DNA from 2 places in the Geothermobacter hydrogeniphilus genome. Region 2 is predicted to be linked to the other one. Evidence: riboswitches for the same ligand, from Rfam matches in the RefSeq annotation. Region 2 holds a riboswitch; the other holds the start of a gene.
What was found. Region 2 has a riboswitch for thiamine pyrophosphate ahead of thiD (bifunctional hydroxymethylpyrimidine kinase/phosphomethylpyrimidine kinase). Riboswitches for the same ligand answer to the same signal wherever they lie in the genome.

Region 1: linked by a shared signal. The riboswitch ahead of thiF (sulfur carrier protein ThiS adenylyltransferase ThiF) and the one ahead of thiD (bifunctional hydroxymethylpyrimidine kinase/phosphomethylpyrimidine kinase) in region 2 are both predicted to bind thiamine pyrophosphate.

What each region holds. Positions count from the first base shown of each region.
Region 1 is NZ_NAAD01000033.1:1,925-10,978, reverse strand. It holds gene B5V00_RS15915 (FmdE family protein) at 1-414, opposite strand, end outside; gene B5V00_RS15910 (AAA family ATPase) at 811-1,692, opposite strand; gene B5V00_RS15905 (PilZ domain-containing protein) at 2,073-2,807, shown strand; gene B5V00_RS15900 (hypothetical protein) at 3,938-4,258, opposite strand; TPP riboswitch at 4,383-4,486, shown strand; gene thiF (sulfur carrier protein ThiS adenylyltransferase ThiF) at 4,535-5,359, shown strand; gene thiS (sulfur carrier protein ThiS) at 5,350-5,550, shown strand; gene B5V00_RS15890 (thiazole synthase) at 5,647-6,426, shown strand; gene thiH (2-iminoacetate synthase ThiH) at 6,570-7,706, shown strand; gene thiE (thiamine phosphate synthase) at 7,714-8,355, shown strand; gene B5V00_RS15875 (SLC13 family permease) at 8,770-9,054, shown strand, end outside.
Region 2 is NZ_NAAD01000003.1:84,387-93,440, forward strand. It holds gene B5V00_RS03835 (ChaN family lipoprotein) at 26-1,261, shown strand; gene thiC (phosphomethylpyrimidine synthase ThiC) at 1,472-2,779, opposite strand; gene thiD (bifunctional hydroxymethylpyrimidine kinase/phosphomethylpyrimidine kinase) at 2,974-4,407, opposite strand; TPP riboswitch at 4,465-4,561, opposite strand; gene B5V00_RS03850 (CooT family nickel-binding protein) at 4,582-4,767, opposite strand; gene alr (alanine racemase) at 5,296-6,411, shown strand; gene purH (bifunctional phosphoribosylaminoimidazolecarboxamide formyltransferase/IMP cyclohydrolase) at 6,558-8,123, shown strand; gene purD (phosphoribosylamine--glycine ligase) at 8,215-9,054, shown strand, end outside.

The sequences.
Region 1 (9,054 bases), on a different contig from region 2:
CAACGCATCCAGAGCTTCTTCCCGCAGCCCTTCGCGACGCTCACGCTCGGCGAAATCAAGATCATCCCACCCCGCCTCCAGCTGGTAGCCGAGGCGACGATAGTTGCCGGCCAGTTCGAGGGCCGTCGGGGCAAGTTCGATTTCAAGCCTCCCCGCGGCATGTTCCAGGCGCAGCAGATGGCGACCTTCGGGTATCACCTGCAGACGGCCGTCGTCCTCGCTGAGACCGGTCACCTCGACGATACCGTCCACCGCGCAGGTTCGTGTCAGGTAGCAGCCCCGCACGTCTTCCCACTCCGCCCTTCGCAGGCGGAGTACCGCCAGACCGATCCGCCCGCCGAGGGTGCTCATGGTGCAGCGATGGCCGTGACGGGCATAGATGCGGGCGAAGATGTCGGGAGCCGGTGTGGTCATGTGCTGTCGATTCACCATGCGATAAAAAGCGTTGGCCGCCAAAACATACCAGGAAAACCTTTTTAACGGAGAGGTGCAGAGAGGGAGAGACGCAAAGAGAATCAAATCCGGCCTGGGTTTAAACCCACAAGCCAGAATGGCTTGTGGGTCTCCCCACCTCTGCCCCTCTCCGTCTCTGCGTTGAGAGCTTTTGAACGCATGGCGCCAAGGACCGCCCTCACACCCCGCCCCTCGCACCTGTCAACGAAGCGCGAGTCCATCTTGCCGCACCACTGAAGGGCGAGGGATTTTTCGTCAGATCAAGGCGGGCTGACGATTCCCGCGGAGGCGTAGCGGCAGCTACGTCGCACAAGGGGGTTGCCGCTCCAACGCCGAGCTGGCGGAAAAGAACCGCCCCTAGAACTCATAGTGGTGGGGGCAGTCTGTGTTCCGTATCTCCCAATACTTCTCCACCATATCCGGAGTCAGAAACTGCCGCACCTCCTTGAGCGCCTTCTCGAAGTGTGCCGCGGTCACCACCGTCGCGTCCTCCTTGATGGCATTGACCGTGGCCCGCTTGCAGAGACTTTCGATATCCCAACCGACATAACCTTCGGCGGCGGCCGCCAGGGCGTCCCGATCGATCCCCGGCGCGAGGTTGGGCATTTTATCCATGTAGATATCGAGCATGCCCCGCCGGTCGCCGGCGGTGGGCGGATGAACGAAGACCTTGCGGTTGAAACGCTTCTTCTCCTTGATCAGCGCCTGGTCGACGGTGTCGATACGATAACAGGAACCGAGCAGGGTCACCCCGGAAACGCCGTTGATACGGTCGACCTGCTCGATGAACAGCCGGGTCAGATCCTTGTCGGCGAAGGTCGGCGGGATCGCCCGACGATTGCCCGGGCTCCAGTCGTAGTCGCAGCCGGCCCGCGGCGCCAGCCATTCACAATCGGAGATGAAGAGAATACAGGGAGCCTCGTGAATCGCGGTATCGAAGGCCTCGACCATCTCCTGATGCTTGCCGAGCATCTCCTGGCCGGAGATATAGACAAAGGAGACCCCCGCCTCTTTCGCGCAGGCTTCGGCGAGCATGGTGATACCGGTGCCCAGCGGTCCCCACATCATCACCCCGGCCGGCAGACCGAGATTGTGCCGGACGATCAGCTCCGGTTTCTGGATCGGCAGGCAGACCATTTCACGCAGGGTCTGCTTGACGTCATCATAACCACCGATATCGTCCCAGCAGAGTTCGGGATCACGGGTCTCGTAAAAAATATTCTGCAGTTTGCGGTGCATGGAAGAGTCGTCCTCTTAAACGGGAATGTCCGGAGCTATCTGAAAAGCCCTTTGAATCAGCAACAACCATGCCACAAAAAAAGCGCGACGGACCGAATACCGGCGGGCGAAAAGACGGAACCGGGGTGCGTCCTTTCACGCCGCGGCGGGCATTCCGTCTGCCGGCTGCGGCCCGCGACAGCTCACGCCACCCACTCCGACAAAAAGATTAACCATGTCTTATAGGACAGTTAGCGCCATCATGCCCAACGGATCAACCTGACGCCACCGTCTCGGTCAGAATTGGAAAATGATTTGCACCAGCAGGTCAGGCGGGGCGGCGAAGATCTGTGTCGACCGCCTTGAGCACGCCGATCTCTCGGGAGGGGGGAGATATGCCCATGCCGCAGCCTGCTATCGGACTACTCAAAAAAAACGACGAAGACCATCAACTGGAACGGATCCTGCGCCGACTCGGTTACCGGGTCTTCGCCTACACCCGCTGTCACCTGATGTTTTCATCCCTGGCCGGCCACGGTGCGAACCTGGCCCTGATTGACCGGCCACTGGGCGAAAAAGAAATCTCGCTGATCAAAAAATACCGAAGTCGAGAGACGAAAAACGCCGCCACGATCCTCTGCTGCGGAGAAGGCCAATCCCCCCGGACACCGCCGGGCTGCAGCCAGCTGGTCGATCCCCTGGACATTCCCGCCCTGCATCGGGCCCTGCAACAGCACATGACGCAGTATGACCGCAAGAAGCTGCGCGCGTCGATCCGGCTTCCGGCCCTGGTCTGCGACCGGGGAGAACATCTTCTCGGCGAGGTCAATGTTCTGGGAACGGGAGGCGCGCAACTGCAATCATCGACCAGGCCGCTGCGCACGGGACAGAACCTCGAGGTCGTGATCCCGCTGCTGGGACAGAAGAAGGAGCTGGAAATCCCCTGCCAGGTGGTCTACGCCCAAGAACCCGTCGCGGAAAACAACTTTCATTACCAGGCGGGCATCCAGTTCCTCACCCACGACGACGAGCTTGTCCGGGACCTGGAACATTATCTCAGCTGCCACCTGCTGACGGCCCCGGATGACAACGGCTACCATTACCGCCCCGCAGCCGCCCCGTCACATATCATCTGAAGCGCCACACACAACCACTTGATGCACGCGGACAACGCCGCAGGTGCGTGCGTATCGACCGACCCACCACCGTTGAAGGCGGTGAGCAACGCCGCAGATGCGTGCGTATCCGCCGTCCCCCCACCACCCTCGCAGTAAAGGCGGGGGCGCCCGCCAGCGCCTTACTTTTCTTGCTTGCCCAAGAAAAGTAAGCAAAAGAAGGGCATCCGACGAAGCCACCCTGCGGGTTCCTTCACTCCGGAGCCGCCCGGCGGGAGCCATGAAAACTCGGCTACGCCTCAGACATTCATGGCTCTGTTTCCGCCGGCCGTCCCCTCCGTTCAGTGGCTTCCACGGGGGAGGGGAACGGCAAGATCGCAAAAAAGCCAGCACCGACGCTTCGAGGCGGTGGAGACGTGCGTAGATGCTAGGCGTCTCGCAACTGAAGGAGTGAGGTGTAGCGGCAGCTACATCAGGAGCGAAGAGTGAGCATAACGCAGCAGGCGGATGCTTATCGGCCGCCCTCGCAGAAAAACCGCGGGGTCGCGGCCCCGCTCGCCGCCTTCCTCTTTTGCTGGCCCAAAAGAGGAAGCAGAAAAGGGCCATCGCCTGCGGCGGGCATGGACACTGCCCCTTGCAACCATGCTGACAACGGAACCCGCAGCGCTCGCGTAGCACCGCCCGGCAGTGGTGGTGCGTGAAGCGGTCTACGCAGGGAGGAAGACAAACGGGCTACACAGAGGAAGCATTTAAACCAACAGACACAATTTCATAGCCGTTTCTCTTCAACACCACTGCTTCAAGGTGGTCGAAACGTGCCTGCATGCAAGGCGCGCGAAGTCTGAAACCGCAGGCGTAGCGGAAGCTACGTCGAGGATTGAAGGCTGAGTGCAACGCCGCAGGCGGGTGCGTATCGGCCGCCCTCGCAACATGAGGCGTAGCGGCAGCTACGTCGGAATGACGAAGCGCGGGAGCAACGCAGCAGATGCGTGCGTATCCGCCGCCCTCACACTACCGTTGAAGGTGGTCGAGATTCGTGCAGCTGCAAGGCGCCTCGCAACTGAGGGAGTGAGGCGTAGCCTCTGGCTACGTCGCAGCGACTGAAGGCGCGAGCAACGCAGCAGATGCGTGCGTCTCCGCCGCCCTCGCAGCTAAAGATCGTTGAGCAGGCGATAGATCGTCTGCTGCAACCCCCAGAGCCTTGCCGACCAGTCGCCGCGATCCTCCTCTTCCAGCCACAGGCGGGCCCGGTCGATATCATTGTGGGCCCGCAGCAGCACCGGCGTCAATTCACGTTCAAGACGCATCTGGGGAATCTCACCGACCCCTTCACGCAACTCTTCCAGCGCGGCAACCGCCTTGGCGAGCTGGCGGACACAGCGATCCCCCTCCTCGGCGGCCTCCTGCTTCAGCCGGGCATTCAGGTCTGCGGCCTCGGCCGCCAGGTCACGATAACGGGTGGAAATACTCATGGTCAAACTCCGGGATGGGGTCACTTGAAAAGGGCTCAATGGTAAGCAAAAGATCCCCTGCGGGCAAGGGGAAAAGAGGGGAAAAGAGTTGACGGCATCGGCCACCGCTTGTTACTTTGACGGTTCAATGCCCTAGGGGAGTCACCGACTGAGAGTTCCGCCACGGCGGGATGACCCTTTGAACCTGATCCGGATGATGCCGGCGGAGGGAAGCGGCAACCGACAACAGTCCCACCTGTTTGCGGCCGCTTCTTTTCAAGGCGGCTGTTTTCTTTTATGCGTATCTATCTCAACGAACAGGCACTCGACATCAAGGACGGAGAAACCCTTTTCTCCCTGCGCGACCGCAGCAAGCCGGACGCCGACATCCTGATCCGCAACGGTTTCCCCTGCGACCGGGACGAGCCGCTGCAGCCGGACGACCGGGTGGTGCTGATCCGCCGCGGAGAAACTCCCTCGGCCGATGAACTTGAAGCCCTGCTGATGGCCCGCCACACCCCCGGCGTGCATGCCCGCATCAAGCAGTCCTGCGTCGGCATCGCCGGTGTCGGCGGGCTCGGCTCAGCCGTTGCCATCGCCCTGGCGCGGGTCGGTGTCGGCCGCCTGATCCTGGCCGATTTTGATATCGTCGAGCCGAGCAATCTCAACCGGCAACAGTATTTCGTCGATCAGCTCGGCTTTCCCAAGGTCACGGCCCTGGCGGAAAACCTGCGCCGCATCAACCCCTATGTCGAAATCGAAGCTCGCCATATCCGCCTGACCGCCGACAACACCGCGACGATCTTCGCGGATGTCCAGGTGCTGGTCGAAGCCTTCGACCGGCCCGACCAGAAGGCGATGCTGCTGGAAAGTTTCCGGCTGCATTGTCCCGGGAGACCGGTGGTCGCCGCCTCCGGGCTGGCCGGCTTCGGACCGGCCAACACGGTCCTGACCCGCCGCGCCGGTCGCGACTTCTACCTGGTCGGCGACGGCGACAGCGCCGCTGGCCCCGGCGAAGGGCTGATGGCACCGAGGGTCGGGGTCGCCGCCCATCACCAGGCCAACGCCGTACTGCGACTGCTGCTCGGAGAAGACCCTACAGGAGTGACGTCATGCAATTGATCATCAACGGAGAACCACGGCAGGTCGATGAAGGACTGACCATCGCCGGGCTGCTGGGCCTGATGCAGCTCGACACCGCCCGCGTTGCCGTCGAACGCAACCGCGACGTGGTCCCGCGCGAGCAGTTCAGCAGCATCGAACTGCTGGAAGAGGACTGCCTGGAGATCGTCCAGTTCGTCGGCGGCGGCTGACGGACAAGACCATGCTCTTCGCAAACTCGCCCTTTGGACCTTGATTGTCCGACAGCGTCCCGAACCACTTGCCTTTCATTTGACAAGGAATCACCCATGTCCGATCAATTCACCATCGCCGATCGCTCTTTCAACTCCCGACTGCTGGTCGGCACCGGAAAATTCAGTTCCAACCAGGCGATGGTCGCCGCCATGGAGGGTGCCGGCGCCGAGATCGTCACTGTCGCCCTGCGCCGGGTTGATGTCGAGAACCCCCAGGATGACATGCTCAGCCATATCGACCGGCAGCGCTACCTGCTGCTGCCGAACACCAGCGGCGCCCGCGACGCCGAGGAGGCGGTCCGCCTCGCCCGCCTCGCCCGCGCCGCCGGCTGCGACCCCTGGGTCAAGCTGGAAGTCACCCCCGACCCCTACTACCTGCTGCCCGATCCGATTGAAACCCTCAAGGCGGCGGAGATCCTGGTCAGGGACGGCTTCACGGTTCTGCCCTACATCAACGCCGACCCGGTGCTGGCCAAGCATCTGCAGGAAGCCGGCACCGCCACGGTGATGCCGCTCGGCGCGCCGATCGGCACCAACAAGGGGGTCCGCACCCGCGACCAGATCCGCATCATCATCGAGCAGGCGATCGTCCCGGTGGTGGTCGATGCCGGGCTCGGCGCCCCGAGTCACGCCGCCGAGGCGATGGAACTGGGCGCCGACGCGGTGCTGGTGAATACCGCCCTGGCGGTCGCCCGTGACCCCGGCGCCATGGGAGCGGCGTTCAAAAAGGCCGTCGAAGCCGGCCGCGGGGGCTACCTCGCCGGGCTTGGCGAGGAACGTGTCCAGGCCGAAGCGAGCAGCCCGTTGACCGGATTTCTGCGGAACGGAAACTGATAAGCCATACCGCCGCCAGGACGCCAAGAGCGCCAAGAATTCCACCCCCCGAAAACGACGGTTCAATGTCCATGATGTTCTCGGCGGTTTGAACACGCACGAGCTGGGACACGAACTACCGGGATGGACCGCAAGGAACATATATGAGTTTTCTCAACATTATCCAGCAATACACCCCGGCACGGGTCGAGGAGGCGATCGCCGCCATGACCGCCGCCGACGTCGAACGCGCCCTGGCAGCCGAACATCTGAGCGAGACCGATTTCATGGCGCTGCTCTCGGAAGCCGCGGAAGATTACCTGGAACCGCTGGCGCAGAAAGCCCACCGCATCACCCGGCGCCGGTTCGGCAACACCATCCTGCTCTACGCGCCGCTCTACCTGTCCAACGAATGTCACAACGGCTGCCGTTACTGCGGCTTTTCCGCAGGCAACAAGCTGCCGCGCCGCACCCTGAACGCGGACGAAATCGAGGCCGACGCCCGGGTGCTGGCGAAACAGGGATTCCGCCACGTGCTGCTGCTCACCGGTGAGGCGCCGAAGGTCGCCGGGGTCGACTACCTGGTGGCGGCGGTGGAACGCGTCCGTCCGCTCTTTTCATCGATCGGCATCGAAGTCTTCCCGATGGAGAAAGATGAGTACGCGCGCCTGGTCGCCGCCGGCGTCGACACCCTGACTGTCTACCAGGAGACCTACAACCCCGAACTCTACGAGCAGCTGCATCCGTTCGGCAGAAAGCGGGATTACGCCTGGCGCCTGGCCACACCGGAACGGGGCGGCGCCGCCGGCCTGCGGCGGATCGGCATCGGCGCCCTGCTCGGCCTCGGACCGTTCCGCAGCGAAGCCTTCTTCACCGGTCTGCACGGCCGCTACCTGGCCCGCCACTTCTGGCGCAGCCAGTTGTCGGTGTCCTTCCCGCGCATGCGTCCGGCCGACGGCGGTTTCCAGCCGCCGGTGACGGTCTCCGACCGCCACTTCGTGCAACTCATCTGCGCCATGCGCCTGCTGCTGAACGATGCCGGTCTGATCCTCTCGACCCGGGAAAGCGCCGAACTTCGCGACCACCTGCTGCCGCTCGGCATCACCCAGATGAGCGCCGGCAGCTGTACCGCACCCGGCGGCTACAGCGGCGCAGAGCGGGCAACCGAACAATTCGCCATCGACGACGAACGGACTCCGGCCGAGTTCGCGGCGATGCTCAGGGAGAAGGGTTATGACCCGGTCTGGAAAGACTGGGACGGCCTCTTCCTGCGGCCCGACGCGCACGCCGCAAACCACTGAGCAGACGATGGAGCCCCCGCCCCTCTACCTGATCACTGACCGCCGGGCGGTCGCCGACGGCAACCTGCTGCACTCCGTCGCCGAAGCCCTTGACGGCGGGGCGCGACTCGTCCAGTTGCGCGAAAAGGATCTGCCGGCGGCGCAACTGCTGCCGCTGGCGGAAAAGCTACGGCGGCTCACCGCCGACTATCAGGCCCGTCTGCTGATCAACGATCGCGTTGATGTCGCCCTGGCCTGCGAGGCTGACGGCGTCCACCTCGGCGGGCACTCACTGCCGGTCGCCGTCGCCCGCGACCTGCTCGGTGCCGAGCGGCTGATCGGCGTCTCCACCCACAGCCTCGCTGAACTTCACGCCGCCGAAGCCGCGGGGGCCGATTTCGTCACCTTCGGCCCGGTTTTCGCCACGCCCTCGAAACTCCCCTACGGCACCCCGGTCGGACTCGCCGCCCTGGCCGAAGCCTGCCACGCCGGCCGGCTGCCGGTCTACGCCCTCGGCGGCATCGACCGGAACAACCTGGCCGCGGTCAGAAACTGCGCCGCCGCCGGGTTCGCCTGCATTCGCGCCATTCTCGCGGCGAAGGAACCGGAACCGGCCACCCGTGAACTTCTCATCTCCTGGAACAGGGATGGCGGTAACATTTCCCTGTAAAAAATTCATGGGAACTGCGGATCGACCGTCCCCAACACCACCGTTCCGAGGCGGTTGAGATGTGTGCAGATGCAAGGCGTCTCACGTGCCGAGGAATGAGGCGTAGCGGCAGCTACGTCGGAATGAAGAGGTACGGGAGCAACGCAGCAGATGCGCGCGTATCGGCCGCCCCCAGCACCACCACTCCTTGAGTCGGGCTTAGAACCGGATACACTTATCCCTGAATCAGTGAACTCCTTGTCGGCGGATAGCACAGGTCATTGATCCGCTTGAGCTTCCCAAAAATCACCAGCGAACCTATGGGTGCGCTTCAGATTTTTGGAAACCTCATTCGGACCAAGCACTTGCACTCTCCATCCGACAGAAACTCACTGATTCAGGTATCCCCAAATCCTTCATAGTCCCGGAGACTCCATGAGCATCGCCCTGGTCCTGATCATCCTGCTGACCGCCATCATCCTCTACGCCACCGAGTGGATCCGCATGGATCTCGTCAGCCTGATGGTGCTGCTCGCGGTCGGCATTACCGGCCTAGTGACCCCGCAGGAAGCGTTTTCCGGATTTTCCAACCCGGCGGTGATCACCGTCGCGGCGATGTTCGTCCTCTCGGCCGGGTTGACGCACACCGGCGCCCTCGGTCCTGTCGGCGAACGCCTGTTGCAGATCTCCGGCAACTCAGAAGTCCGTATGATCGCCGCG
Region 2 (9,054 bases):
TGGCTTTGCTGACAGGAGTCAACCGATGTCATTTCGCCTCCGCATCCTCTGGTTGTTGTTTCCTGCCTTTCTCTGCGGTTGTTCAGGGGTCGCCATGAACAACAAAGCAAATCCTGAAATGCCTTATCCGCCCCCCCGGGCGCCACAGGTCGGTGACGTCCTGCACTTTCCGACAGGCCTCTATGTCAGTCGCGAAGCGATGCTTTCAGCTGTTGCCGATGCCCGAATCGTCTATGTCGGGGAAACCCACGACAACCCGGCTTCCCACCGGCTCGAACGGGACGTGCTGCAGGCCATGGCCGATCGCTGGCCGGGACAGGTCGCTCTCGGCATGGAGATGTTCACTCCCGCCCAGCAGCAGGTGCTGGACGCCTGGGTCGCCGGCGAGTTGACGGAAAAAGAATTTCTCAAGCAGTCGAACTGGTACGGCACCTGGCGGATGGATTTCGGTCTCTACCGCGATCTGCTGCAACTGGCCCGCGAGCGCGGGATTCCGATCCGCGGGTTGAATGCCGAGAAGGATCTGGTGCGGGCGGTCGGTCGCAAGGGGCTCGACGATCTCACCCCCGAGCAGCGTTGCCAGGTTCCCGAGATGGACCTTGAGGACCCCTACCAGAACGAGCTGGTCGAGGCGATCTACGGTGGTCACAGCGCCGGTCATGCCATGCTCGACGGCTTCCGTCGGGTGCAGACCCTGTGGGATGAAACCATGGCGCAGAATGTCGCCGCCTACCTGCAGCAGCCCGGGAACGAGCAGCTGCACATGCTGGTGATCGCCGGCGGCAATCACGTCCGCAACGGTTTCGGCATCCCGCGCCGGGTTTTTCGACGGCTGCCGACCTCCTACGCCTTGGTCGGCTCGAAGGAAATCGTCATTCCCAAGGAGCGTCAGGACCGGCTGATGAATGTCAATATTCCGGCCTTTCCGATGCCGCCCTATGACTATCTGGTCTACACCAGGTACGAAATCAACGATGCCGGCAAGGTCAAGCTCGGCGTCATGCTCGGCGAGGATGACGGCAGGGTGACCGTCGGTGGTGTGGCACCCGAATCCAACGCCGAGCGGGCCGGAATCAGGCAGGGAGACGTGATTCTGAAGATCGGCGATCAGCAGGTTAAAGAGAGCTTCGACCTGGTCTACGTGATCAACCAGCTCAAGCCCGGAGACGAGAAGACCCTGCTGATCGAACGGGACGGCAGGCAGCTGGAGGTGTGGGTAACCTTCGAGAAGAGCAAGCCGATGCACCACGGCAAGAAATAACTCCGGATGCCGGAAGGCAACCGCGAAGACACGAAGAAAAGAAGAAGCCCCCGGAATCCAGATTCCGGGGGCTTCTCATTTACCGGAAGCCTCTTTCGAGGCTGATCAAAAACCTCCAGATGCCAGGCGCCCGCGGCCCAAGGAGCGAGGTGTAGCGGAGCTACTCCGTAGTGACGCGGGCTGTGGGCGACGACGCAGATGGGGGGGGCATCAGCCGAGTTGCGCCGCGTCTTTTTCGGTTCGTTCGTTCATGACCTTATACGCGCAGAATTCACCGCACATGGTGCAGGCGCCATGCTCCTCGTCGACGCCCGATTCGGCGCGCAGGCGGCGGGCCTTGTCCGGATCGAGGGCAAGCTTGAACTGGCCTTCCCAGTCGAGCTGCTTGCGGCATTTCGCCATCGCCAGGTCCTGCTCCCAGGCGCCGGGGATCTTTTTCACCAGGTCGGCGGCGTGGGCGGCGATGCGGGTCGCCATGACCCCCTCGTGGACATCCTCGACCGTCGGCAGGCGCAGGTGCTCGCTGGGGGTGACGTAGCAGAGGAAGTCGGCCCCGGCGGCGGCGGCGACGGTACCGCCGATGGCGCAGGTGATGTGGTCGTAGCCAGGGGCGATGTCGGTCACCAGCGGGCCGAGTACGTAGAAGGGGGCGCCGTGGCAGAGGCGTTTCTGCAGCTGGATGTTGGCCTCGATCTGGTTCAGTGGCACATGCCCCGGGCCCTCGATCATCACCTGCACGCCGGCGTCCCAGGCGCGCTGGGTCAGCTCGCCGAGCAGGATCAACTCGTGGATCTGCGCCCGGTCGGTGGCGTCGGCGACACAGCCGGGACGGAAGCCGTCACCGAGAGAAAGGGTGGCGTCGTAGGGGCGGACGATCTCCAGCAGTCGGTCAAACTGCTCGAACAGCGGGTTCTCGGCGTCGTTGTGCGCCATCCACTCGACGGTGAAGGAGCCGCCGCGGGAGACCACGTCCATGATCCGTCCTTCGTTGCGCATCCGCTCGACGGTGCCGCGGGTGACGCCGCAGTGGACGGTGATGAAGTCGACGCCGTCGTCAAGGTGTTTGACGATGCCGTCGAAGATCTCGTCGGCGGTCATCTCGACCATCGCCTTGTTCTTGCGGGTCACGGTGTCGACTGCCGCCTGGTAGAGCGGCACCGAGCCGATGCAGGCGTCGGTCTGGCTGATGATGGCGGCGCGGATCTCGTCGATCGGCCCGCCGGTGGAGAGGTCCATGATGGCGTCGGCGCCGGCGGCCACCGCCACCTTGGCCTTCTCCAGCTCCTTGTCGATGGAGACGTCGTCTTTGCTGGTGCCGATGTTGGCGTTGACCTTGGTCTTCAGGCCGAGGCCGACCGCCAGCGGCGGCGCGTTGGAGTGTTTGACGTTGTGGCAGATGATCGCCGTGCCGGCGGCGATCCGTTCGCGCAGCAGTTCGGCGTCAATCTGTTCGGCGGCCGCGGCGGCCTTCATCTCTTCTGTAATCAGGCCCTGGCGGGCGGCTTCGAGCTGAGTCATGAGCGGGTTCCTTTTTTGTCCTGCCGGGTCGAGGAATCTTTATGATGCCAAGACGCCAGGCAAACCGTTGTAACAGGAGACGCAGAGGGGGAGAGACGCTGAGCCAGGAATTCGTTCAGGTTTAAAAAACAAAATGCTTTCTCTCTGTCTCTGCACCTCTCCGTCTCTGCGTTAAAAAAGATTTTCGGGCCGGATCAATGTGTTTCGCTTCCTGCCTGTTCACTGATCGCCCGCGCCCCCTGCCAGTGATTGACCGGGCCGTGGCCGTGGCCGAGGTCGGGAGCGGCGGCGATGGCGGCGTTGATGAACCGTTTGGCGGTCTTGACCGCGACCGGCAGTGGTTGCCCCTGGGCGAGCAGCGTGGCGATGGCCGACGAATAGCTGCAGCCGGTGCCGTGGGTATTGGTGGTGGCGATGCGTTCGGAGGCAAAACGGTGCAGTTTGTCGCCGGCCAGCAACAGGTCGACCGCCGCGCCCTTGAGGTGCCCCCCCTTGAGCAGCACGTTGCGGGCGCCCATTGCCTGCAGCTTGCGGGCGGCACGTTCCATCTCCGACTCGGTTTCGATGGCGATTCCCGACAGCGCCTCGGCTTCCGGCAGGTTCGGGGTGAGCAGGTAGGTGAATGGAAGCAGTTCGGTGATCAGGACTTCGACCGCCTGCTGCTGCAGCAGCGGCGCGCCCCCCTTGGCAATCATCACCGGATCAACGACCGCCGGCAGTCCGTGACGATCGATGGCAGATGCGACCGCGCTGACGATATCGGCGGAGAAGAGCATCCCGGTCTTGAGGATGTCGCAGCCGAGGTCACTGAGGACTGTTTCCAGTTGTTCGGCGACGAAATCGGCCGGGCAGGGATGGATGCCGGTTACGCCGAGCGTGTTCTGGGCGGTCAGCGCGGTGACGGCACTCATGCCGTAGCCACCGAGCAGGGTGATGGTCTTGAGGTCCGCCTGAATACCGGCGCCGCCGCCGGAATCGGACCCGGCCACAGTTAGCACCCGTCCGCGGGGAGGTTGCAGACCACGGTTGAAGAGCAGTGAGAATTCGCGTGCCGCGATGCGTGGATCACTGTCTTCGCGGAGTGCCGAGATCACCGCCAGGGCGTCGGCGCCGGCCTCCAGGACCGCCGGCGCCAGATCGCGGCGGATGCCGCCGATGGCGACCAGCGGCAGCTTGACCGCTCGCCGCACTTTCTCCAGCGTCCTCAGCCCGACCTGGACCGCGTCCTGCTTGGTGGTGGTCGGGTAAATGCTGCCGACCGCGATGTAGTCGGCGCCATCCGTTTCGGCCTGCAGGGCCTGCTCCACGGTGCGGGTCGACACCCCGATCAGCCGTTCCGGTCCGAGCAACTGCCGCGCGGTGGAAACCGGGGTATCATTCTGGCCGAGATGGACGCCGTCGGCTTCGACGTCTGCCGCCAGTTCCGGATTGTCGTTGATCAGCAGTTTCGCCCCGAATTCGCGACAGAGTTCGAGCAGCCCGCGGGCATCTTCACGCTGGTCGCCTGTGGAGCGGGTTTTGCTGCGGTACTGGATGACACGGGCGCCTCCCTGCAGCACGGCGCGGGTGGTTTCCAGGTAGCGGCCTTCGGGGTCGGCGTCGGTGATGTAGTAGAGACCGTTGATCATTTATGTCAGTCCATAAAAAAACAGCACCGCGGGCAGATTCGGCCGCGGTGCTGGATCGAGTGGTTACGGCCGCTTCCCTACGCCGGTATAACCCGGATCAGGTTCAAAGGGTCGTCCTTGCGGACTCTCAGTGACTACTCCCCTAGCGGTGTCTATTCGAATTGTTCCTGTTGGTCAGGCCAGGACGATGCGGTTGTTGAGCAGGTCAATCTCTTCAATTCTGCCGGCGATCTCCTCGATCTTGCCGAAAACGTCGACCAGTTTCACTTTGCCGTCAAGAGGGAGCAGCGATGCCACGTTGTCCAGGGTGCGTTCCTTGTCGCCCTGCACCAGCAGGAGCGGACCGTTGTCGAGACACATGATGAGATACCTCCTACCTGGATCCGTGGGTTTGTGCCGGATGAAGAGTGTAAGTGCTTGGCCTGGATGCGATTTTCAAAAATCTAAGGCGCACCCACAGGTTCGCCGGTGATTTTTGGGAAGCGCATCCAGGTCAATGGCTTGCGCTATTCGCCGGTGACAAGCTCACGGATTCAGGTCCTAGTTTCAAGCCTGCAGACTAGCGAATGCCTTCCCCCGCTGTCAATCATCAATTGTTGACTCGGGCGGGAAACATTCACCGGCCGAGCTTTACACGCCTCGGCCGGCATGCTACAAAATTTCTTTTGTCTGTTTCCCGAATCAGTGTTGATGGCGTCGCAAAAACTCACTAGCAGCTGCGTTGCTGCGTTTGTCTCGCTGTTTCAACGTACGTAAGTACGCCTCATTGCTTGACAATCGCGCGCCTTGCTGCTGGCGCTTTTTGCTTAGCCAACACTGATGCTTTTTTGCGAAAGCATCAGTGTTGAGTTCGCTGCTTCAGGTTCTGCCCCCTGATGGAGTACTGCCATGGATTCTCTGCCCGCGACCCGTATCGAAATTGACCTTGACGCCCTGCGGCATAATTTTCGTCTGGCAGGTGAGTATGCTGCCGGTCGCGACCTGCTTGCCGTGGTCAAGGCGGATGCCTATGGACATGGAGCAGTGCGGGCCGCGCAAACCCTGGCCGGGGAAGGGGCCGAGCTTTTCGGCGTCGCCCACCTTGGGGAAGCGGCTCCGTTGCGTCAGGCCGGTATCGACCGGCCGATCCTGCTCTTCTGCGGCGTGCGTCCGGGAGAGGAAGACCAGGTTCTGAAGTTGCGATTGACGCCGATGTTGTTCGACCTCGGGTTGGCGGAACGTCTTGACGGACTGGCGGCCAATGCCGGGATCCGACAGCCGGTTCACCTGAAGATCGATACCGGCATGGGACGGGTCGGCTTTCGCCCGGAGGAACTGCCGGAGGTGCTGGAACGCCTGCGGCAGTTGTCTCACCTTGAACTGGAAGGCGTGGTATCCCACCTGGCCCTGGCCGACGAACGGGACAACCCCTTCAGTGAGGAACAGTATGCCTGTTTCCGTGCCTGCCTGCGGCAGGTGCGGGAGGCGGGATTTTCTCCCCGGTGGGTTCATCTCAGCAACAGCGCGGCGCTCTACAGTCGTGATTTCCCCGAATGCAACCTGTCGCGCCCCGGGATCAGCCTCTACGGCGGATTGCCAGGACCCGGTTTCGCTGATCTTGACCTGCGCCCGGTGATGCATGTCCGCAGTTCCATCGCCCAGCTCAAACAGGTTCCCGCCGGGACCGGGGTCTCCTATGGCCATCGTTTCACGACCGGGCGCCCGACCCGGCTGGCGGCGGTTCCGGTCGGTTATGCCGACGGCTATTCGCGTCGCTTCAGCAATTGCGGAGAGGTCCTGATTCGGGGCTGCCGGATGCCGGTGGTCGGAACCGTGTGCATGAACTGGACCCTGGTCGACGTAACCGACCTGCCCGAGGTCGCCGTCGGCGACCGGGTGACATTTCTCGGCCGGGACGGCGACGCCCTGTTGCGCGGCAGTGATCTGGCGGCGAAGATCGGCACCATCGACTATGAACTCTACTGCTCCCTGGGTTCGCATAACGAGCGGGTCTACGAAGGTTGAAAACGGTTGCCAGGGCGGTCGCGTCCGTGGTAGAAAGCCCTGTTCAGGCCGCGCCTGAAGACCGCTGCATCCGATCACACCGAAAACCGCCAGGAGTTGACGGTTTTTTCTGTTTTTTGCACCTACAGCTTTCCCGAGGTTGAAAAATGGCTACCATTAAACGCGCTCTCATCAGTCTTTCCGACAAGACCGGCATCGTCGAATTCGCCACCGAGCTGGCGGGCTACGGGGTCGAAATTCTCTCTACCGGAGGCACTGCCAGACTGCTGCGGGACTCCGGTCTGGCGGTCAAGGATGTATCCGAATTCACCGGATTTCCGGAGATGCTTGACGGCCGGGTCAAGACCCTGCACCCCAAGATTCACGGTGGTCTGCTCGGGTTGCGCGACAATGAAGAGCATGTCGCGACCATGGCTGAGCATGGCATCGAGCCGATCGACATGGTGGTGGTCAACCTCTATCCCTTCGAGGCGACGGTCGCCAACCCCGACTGCTCCCTGGAGGATGCCATCGAGAATATCGACATCGGCGGTCCGACCATGCTGCGCAGCGCGGCCAAGAATAATCGTTCGGTGACGGTGGTGGTCGACCCGGGCGATTATCCGAAAGTGCTGGCCGAGATGAAGGCGTCGGGCGGCGCGGTTTCCCCGGCAACCAACTTCGGTCTCGCGGTCAAGGTCTACCAGCACACTGCCGCCTACGACGGCGCGATTTCCAACTGGCTCGGATGTCGGCTGGATGAACAGTCTGCCGCCTTTCCGCCGGCCCTGAGCCTGCAGTTTCACAAGGCCCAGGAGATGCGTTACGGTGAAAATCCCCATCAGCAAGCGGCCTTCTACGTCGAAAAGAATGTTACCGAAGCCTCGATCAGCACCGCCCGCCAGTTGCAGGGCAAGGCGCTGTCCTACAATAATATCGGCGATACCGATGCCGCCCTCGAATGCGTCAAACAGTTCAATGAAGCGCCCGCCTGCGTCATCGTCAAACACGCCAACCCCTGCGGGGTGGCTGTCGGCGAGACCCTGCTCGATGCCTATCGGCGCGCCTTCTCGACCGATCCGGAATCGGCCTTCGGCGGTATCATCGCCTTCAACCGGGAGCTTGATGGTGAGACCGCGGCGGCCATCTGCGAGAAACAGTTTGTCGAGGTGATCATCGCTCCCAAGGTCAGCGAGGCTGCGGTGGAGGCCGTTGCCGCCAAGAAGAACGTGCGTCTGCTCGAATGCGGCCAGTGGCCGGAACAGCCGGCGGCGCGGTTCGATTTCAAACGGGTCAACGGTGGACTGCTGGTCCAGGAACTTGACCTGGCCCTGACCGGAGAGCTGCAGGTGGTGACCCGCCGTCAGCCGACCGAGGAGGAGATGCGGAACCTGCTCTTCACCTGGAAGGTCGCCAAGTTCGTCAAGAGCAACGCCATTGTTTATGGTAGGGACGGCATGACCATCGGTGTCGGCGCCGGGCAGATGAGCCGGGTCAACTCGGCCCGCATCGCCGCCATCAAGGCTGAACATGCCGGGCTCGATGTCAAGGGCGCCGCCATGGCCTCCGACGCCTTTTTCCCCTTCCGTGACGGCATCGACAACGCGGCGGAGGTCGGTATCAGCGCCGTGATCCAGCCGGGCGGTTCGATCCGTGACGAAGAGGTGATCGCCGCCGCCGATGAGCACGGCATGGCGATGGTGTTTACGAAAATGAGGCATTTCAGGCACTAACTACAACTTCGGCGCAGGGCAAAAGGCTAAGGGCTAAAGGGTCTTTCCCTTGGCCTTTCGCCTTTGGCCTTTGGCCGATTCAGGAGTCATTATGAAAGTTCTCGTTGTCGGCGGTGGTGGCCGCGAACATGCGCTCTGCTGGAAAATAGCCCAGTCGCCGCTGGTTGATACCCTCTACTGTGCGCCGGGAAACCCCGGCATCGCCCAACTCGCCGAGTGCGTTCATATTGCCGCCGACGAGATCGACGCGCTGCTGGATTTCGCCCGCGCCGAGAGCATCGACCTGACCGTGGTCGGACCGGAGGTGCCCTTGACCATGGGGATTGTCGATCGTTTCCAGGAGGCCGGTCTGGAGATTTTCGGCCCCAGTCGGGCGGCCGCCCGGATCGAGGGGAGCAAGGGGTTTTCCAAGGATCTGATGGCGCGTCACAATATTCCGACCGCCGCTTACCGCAGCTTCAGCGAGCACGCCGCCGCAGTGGCCTATATCAGGGAACAGGGTGCGCCGATCGTGGTCAAGGCTGATGGCCTGGCGGCCGGCAAAGGGGTGATCGTGGCGATGGACGAAGCGACCGCCATTGCCGCCGTCGATGATATCATGCTGGAGCAGGTCTTCGGCAGTGCCGGGACGAGCGTGGTGATCGAGGAGTTCATGGACGGCGAGGAGGCCTCCTTCTTTGCCTTCACCGACGGCAAAAATATTCTGCCGCTGGCCTCCTCCCAGGATCACAAGCGGGTTTTCGATAACGATGAGGGGCTCAATACCGGCGGCATGGGCGCCTATTCGCCGGCACCGGTGGTGACCGACGAGCTGTACGACGAGATCGTCGAGACCATCGTCAAACCGACCGTAGCCGGCATGGCCGCCGATGGGCACCCTTATGCCGGGATTCTCTATGTCGGGCTGATGATCAAGGACGGCAGACCGCGG